Methylomonas sp. 11b: one gene and its partner. The main gene of each other region encodes a partner of the protein of the gene in region 2 in a complex. Links are inferred from orthologs where the notes say so. Each region holds a gene or a part of one and is shown on either strand. Other genes may lie near its edges. The genes, in order: rpsI and rpsT.

Region 1 (3,085 bases), 1.8 Mb from region 2 along the record:
CGTAAACCTGGCTGTCGTAGGTTATCGGCCGTTGCCAGTCGAATTCCGGCCCGAAAAGTCGTCGGTATAGCTCCGCAAAATGCTTGGGATAGTGATGAGTGGATAGGTCGATGCCTTTGCAGTAGTTACGCATCGTTTCGCCGTCATTGGCCAGATAACTGGCGCAAATGCCCGGCTCGCTGCCGGTCTGTTTCCATAAATCAAAATCCGGGAAGGGATTGGTCAGTTTTTCCCCGGCACTTACTTTCAATAATTGAAACTCCAGTTGTTTGCCTAGCGCGGCCAAGGTGCTTTGCGCTTGCGCTGCCGATTGTTGCGCGCTGCGCTGCAATACATACGTCAGCGTGGCCAATAAACACAGTAAGGCTACCGCCGTAATGCGGGTTAACAAATACAGTTTTAGATTCATGATCGGTTCGTCGCGCGCTGAAAAGCCGGTGACGGCAGTTTGGCAGGCATTTTAGATAGTTGAGTTGATGCTGAATAGCTTGATGGTAAGACCCGGGCAATTTGCCCGAGTTATTCGGGCAAATTTCGGCTTACCGCTGGCGGCTGCTTGCTTAAGCTGAGATTTTCTAAATCAGCTTAATTGGGAGATCAAAGATGCTTAAAAAAGTGACAGTCAGCAGAACCATGTCTATATCGGCGGAAACAGTATGGGCGGCGATAGCCGGTATCGGCGGTCTGGAACGATGGTTTCCAGTGATTGCCGCTTGTCGTGTGATAGGAAATGGCGTCGGGGCCACACGAATTTTGATTTTGGCAGCGGGCGGGGAAATGACTGACAGGATTGAGCTAATCGATCATGATTGCCGGCGATTTCAATACAACCGCATCGAATCGCCGTTTGCGGTGAGTCATTATTTGGGAACTGTGGCGGTTGGGGAGACGGTTGATGGCGGTAGCGTGGTGGAGTGGGTGGTGGATATTGAAGCGGAGGCTGAAAGCCAAGATCTGCTTGAGTTTGTGCGTCAGGCTATAAGCGACGGCGTGGCTGGATTGGAGCGGGATTTGCTGGCTTCAGCGGCGTCACGTTCGGCGTCGGAGGCTTTATGACTAGCGTTCACTCCATCAAATGTATGTCATTGGCTGCGGCTATTTTCTCCACGCCGGCCAATGCCGTGCCGCAGATAGCGGTTTTGGGTTTCGAATTGAATGACATAACGTCGCTGCCGAACACGCCGGAGGAAATAACCCGCACTTCGAGCATGGCGCCTTTGTTGATGGAAGCCTTGAGTCGGTCAGGTAATTATCAAATCAGAGTTGTCGATGCGGATAGTCAGAAAGTCGCTAACGCTAGTTTCGGTTATTTGTTCCGATTTCACGATTTGGCAGCGGACTTGGGTCGGCGGCAGGGGGCGGATTGGGTGCTGGTCAGTCAGCACAGCAAACCGAGCTTTTTATTTTCGTATCTGTGGGTTTATCTGGTCGACGTGAAGCAACGGGCGGCGGTAGCGCGTTACGATATCGAGTTGAAGGGTAATCATCAGAAAGTCACCCAGCATGGTATCGATACGTTGGCTGGAAAGATCAGGGCTACGCTTGCCGCGTATAGCGTTAAGTAGTTTGGCGGTTGCGACAGGCACAAAAAAAGCCGCTTTGCAGCGGCTTTTTTTTGTTCCCAATAAAGGAACGCTTAACGTTTTGAGTATTGAGGACGTTTTCTGGCTTTGTGCAGACCGACTTTCTTACGTTCAACTTCACGAGCGTCGCGAGTGACGTAACCGGCTTTTCTCAGTGACGGTCTCAAGGTTTCGTCGAAAACCATCAGTGCACGGGTCAGACCGTGACGGATCGCGCCAGCTTGGCCTGATGGGCCGCCGCCGGTAACGATAATGTTGATGTCGAAATCACCGGTTTTGCCCAACAACTCCAAAGGTTGTCTGGCAATCATTTCGTCAGTCTTGCGGCCGAAATATTGTTCAACAGGTTGTTTGTTGATAGTGAATTTTCCTGAACCGATGGTGGCGTAGACGCGAGCGATTGCGCTTTTGCGACGACCTGTTCCGTAGTATTGAGCTGCCATAAACTATCTACCTGCTTAGAATTCTAAAACTTTAGGTTGCTGAGATTGATGATTATGCTCAGAACCTGCGTAAACTTTCAATTTTTTGAACATGGCGCGACCCAATGGATTTTTGGGCAGCATGCCTTGTACGGCGGTGGTGATGATTCTGTCCGGGAAAGTTTGTCTTAACTTACCCAAAGAAGCTGACTTCATGTTACCGACATAACCAGTGTGGTGGTAGTACATTTTGTCTTTTTCTTTGTTGCCGGTAACGCCGATTTTTTCGGCGTTGATGACGATGATGTAATCGCCGGTGTCAACGTGTGGTGTGAATTCGGGTTTGTGTTTTCCGCGAAGACGTCGTGCAATTTCAGTAGCAAGGCGACCTAATGTCTTTCCTTCTGCATCAATCACGTACCAATCGCGCTTAACTTCTGCGGGCTTTGCACTAAATGTTTTCATCTTTGCTTTTTAGTCTGTTGAGGCTATAAAAACCGTGAATTGTACTTAATAGGGGCGTTAACTTCAAGTCAAATTAAAGCTTAATTTTCAGGGAATGGAGTTTTCGGTACAAATGTGTACGCTCCATACCGATCGCTGATGCCAGCTTGGCGACGCTGCCGCCGGTTTTTTCGAAATGATATTCCAGGTAGGATTTTTCAAAATGGTCGCGGGCTTCCTTCAGCGGCAAATTGAAAAACTCCGGTACATTCAGGCCCAGCTTGGGTTGCTCGGCGATCGATCCCAGTGCGGTTTTGACCTCGTCCAACTCAATGTCGTCGCCCGCGCCTAGTATCATCAGACGCTGTACCAAGTTACGCAGTTCGCGCACATTACCCGGCCAGCTGTAATTACGCAAATAATTTTGCGCTGCCATCGAGAAACGTCGGAACGGCAGCTTTTCTTGGGTAACGAAATGATCGACGTAAAAATTCAATAAGCTGGGTACGTCTTCACTGTGTTCGCGAAGCGGCGGAATCTCCAGCGTCACCACATTCAGCAAATAATATAAATCCTGACGGAAGCGGCCGCTGTTGACTTCTTCTTCCAAAGACATGCGGGTAGACGCGACTACGC
Region 2 (3,068 bases):
AGCTTGACCATTTCCAACTGCCCTCTACCGGCGGCCAATCCCAGCGCCGCTCCGCCTCCGGCATTCACATCCATGCCGGCGTCGAGAAACAGCTTTACGACCAACATGTCCCCAACACCGGCCGATGATGCGAATTGCGGCTCGGTATATTCGATGCCCATTTGTTGCAATTCTTTTCTGGCGGCTACGACATCCGCTGCAAACGCTACTTCGGTTTGAAACAGGCAGGACACCGCCAGAGTCAAAGCGACCAGGGCGCTAGCTCGGCGATTGCGGGGTAAGAGTCTATTGACCATTTTTGCCTCCGTGGAAAATAAACGGGAACACCCAGCGCATGTGGGGCTAAATCAAATTTTAATCACCCGCCCCTCGGCGGCCGATTGCAGCGCGGCAACAATGGTCCGGCAATTGTCGCGAGCGTCGTTGATCGACAATTGCGGATCCTTGCCGTTTAATACGCAATCGCTGAAATGCTCTATTTCCAGACGAAAATGATTGGCGACAGGCAAACGCTCTTCCGACTGCCGCCCGTCTTCCGTCCACCAGGAGATTACCGGCACATCCCCAGGTAACTGCCAAACCACGTGGCATTTGATTCCGCCTTGGGTACCGATAATTTCATATTCGCAGCGCCGGGCACGTTCGAAGCTGAAATCGAAATGCGCGAATTTTCCGTCGCCAAAATCCAGAATGCCGCTAGTCGTGATGTCGGCACCACTTTCCACATATTTGGATAAGGCAGTGACGGTACGTGGTGCTTGTTGAAAGAACATGCGTAACGAATGGATCGCATAGCAGCCAATATCCCACATCGCCCCGCCGCCGCGCGAGACGTCTTCGGCCAATCGATACATCCGCGCCGGACGCATCATGAACGAGTAGCTGGCGCGCACCGAGCGGATTTCGCCGATCAAACCGGACCGGATCAATTCCAAGACGCGGGCGTGCTGCGAATGGAAGCGATACATAAAACCTTCCATCACGGTCACCCGATAACGGCGCGCGGCGGTTTCGATTGCGTCAATGTCTTCTACCGTCAAAGCCATCGGCTTTTCGCACAGCACATGCTTACGGTGTTCAATGGCTCGCAAGGTCCATTCTGCGTGCTCATGATTGGCCATCGGCAAATAGATTGCCTGCACGTCTTCGTCATTCAGCAACGCATCCAGATTGTCGTAACTCGGTATTTCCGGATGGCAAGGGGCGTATTGAGCGAGTGTTTGTCCTGCGGCTCCGGGGCGGCGGCTGGCTATGCCTACCAGCTTTGCATTGGACGCTTCGACTATCGCCGGCAACAGGCGCTCGTTGATACGGGCAGCGCCGAGAATGCCCCAACGAAGTTTGGCTTGGTCTTGGTTATTCATGACAGTACCTTAGACTGATGAGCTGAGAGCTATCAGATTAGCAGCTTGTCTGCGCGCCGCAAGCTCTTCATCCCAAAAAGTTATGCGAGAATAGACAGTTTTCGACTAACGGCAAGACTAGAAATCACAGTACTTGGGCAGTGTAGAACTACCGCGCATAAAAAAGGCCCAAGCAACATCTGTTGCATAGGCCTTGTTGATCTATCGACCTGCTGTCGAGATCAAGCCATCGCGCGCAATCTGTCGTTAAGTCTGCTTTTGCTGCGAGCCGCTTTATTTTTGTGGATAAGGCCTTTGTTAACAGCCGAATCGATTACAGGAACAGCGGTTTTAAACGCGGCTTGAGCTTGCTCTTTATCGCCTGCTCTAACAGCGGCGATCACTTTTTTAACGAAAGTGCGTAAGTTGCTGCGCTGTCCGGCATTGCGAATACGGCTTTTCTCAGCCTGACGCGCTCTTTTTCTAGCTTGTGGTGAATTAGCCATAGTCTATCAGTTCTTTTGAGTTAATCTGGAACCGCGTATTATCATTTTGGATGCTATGATTGTCAAATTTTTAGTGTTTCCAAACCCAATCTGAGGCCTGCAGTGAGCAAGCAGCTGTTTAAATCTACCGCAATCGTTAGCAGTATGACCATGATTTCGCGGATCATGGGTTTTGTAAGAGACATGCTATTTGCCAACATTTTCGGCGTTAACGCGGCAACCGATGCGTTTTTCGTGGCCTTCAGAATTCCGAACTTTCTCCGCCGCTTATTCATGGAAGGCGCGTTCGCGCAGGCATTTGTGCCGGCACTGACCGATTATAACGAAAAAGGTAGCCGCGAGGCATTGCAACTGTTTATCGACCGCACTGCCGGCACGTTGGCAGTCTTGTTGATGCTATTCACAGTGGCGGGCGTCATTGCCGCCCCATTGCTAATCCTGCTTTTTGCGCCGGGCTTTCTGTGGGAAGGCGGCCAGTACGAACTGGCGGTGCAAATGCTCCGCATTACCTTCCCGTATTTATTCTTCGTTACTCTAGTTGCATTCGCAGGCGCAATTTTGAATGCACGCGGTAAATTCGCAATTCCGGCTCTAACCCCGGTATTTCTGAATATTTGCATGATAGGCGCTGCGGTATGGATTTCGCCGCTTATGGAGCAACCGATCATGGCGCTGGCGTGGGGCGTATTCGCAGCCGGCGTGGTGCAACTGCTGTTTCAAATCCCCGCTCTAATTCGACTAGGCTTAATGCCGCGACCACGCTGGGGTTACCAAGATCCGGCAGTGAAACGCATGCTAAAACAGATGCTCCCCGCCATTTTTGGTGTATCCGTGGTGCAAGTTAATTTACTATTTGGCACTTTGGTCGCCTCGTTTTTGACCTCCGGCAGCGTTTCCTGGCTGTATTACTCGGATCGGTTGGTGGAGTTTCCGCTCGGTATTTTGGGTGTGGCGCTTGCAACAGTCATTTTACCCAGATTGTCCGAAAATCATGCTACTGAGGATGCCATGGCCTTTTCCAAGGCGTTGGACTGGGGCCTGAAATTGGTATTATTGATAGGCTTGCCGGCCACTTTGGGTTTAACACTGTTGGCCGAACCCTTGCTATCGACGCTGTTTCAATATAACGAATTTGGCAGCGAAGATGTGCGGATGGCGGGTAAAAGCCTGATGGCTTATGCGCTAGGCTTATTGGCATTTATGCTGATCAAGATCCTGG

Evidence for each region.
Region 1: rpsT (region 2) and rpsI share a complex: the UniProt entries of both Bacillus subtilis proteins name them as parts of the 30S ribosomal subunit. The link is inferred for Methylomonas sp. 11b from one-to-one orthologs.

What each region holds. Positions count from the first base shown.
Region 1 is NZ_KI911557.1:2,050,444-2,053,528, reverse strand. What follows is about bases 332-3,085. They hold rpsI (30S ribosomal protein S9), read right to left. Parts: upstream 2,027-3,085; coding sequence 1,637-2,026; downstream 332-1,636. Other genes in these bases: METH11B_RS0109875 (sigma-54-dependent transcriptional regulator), read right to left, coding at 2,544-3,085; rplM (50S ribosomal protein L13), read right to left, coding at 2,042-2,470; METH11B_RS0109890 (DUF2380 domain-containing protein), read left to right, coding at 1,053-1,565; METH11B_RS0109895 (SRPBCC family protein), read left to right, coding at 604-1,056; METH11B_RS0109900 (sensor histidine kinase), read right to left, coding at 332-409. Also shown: more of METH11B_RS0109900, read right to left, coding at 1-331.
Region 2 is NZ_KI911557.1:3,844,252-3,847,319, reverse strand. What follows is about bases 218-2,954. They hold rpsT (30S ribosomal protein S20), read right to left. Parts: upstream 1,850-2,954; coding sequence 1,586-1,849; downstream 218-1,585. Other genes in these bases: murJ (murein biosynthesis integral membrane protein MurJ), read left to right, coding at 1,952-2,954; METH11B_RS0118475 (Gfo/Idh/MocA family protein), read right to left, coding at 348-1,364; METH11B_RS0118480 (ankyrin repeat domain-containing protein), read right to left, coding at 218-296. Also shown: more of METH11B_RS0118480, read right to left, coding at 1-217; more of murJ, read left to right, coding at 2,955-3,068. UniProt on the Bacillus subtilis protein: Binds directly to 16S ribosomal RNA.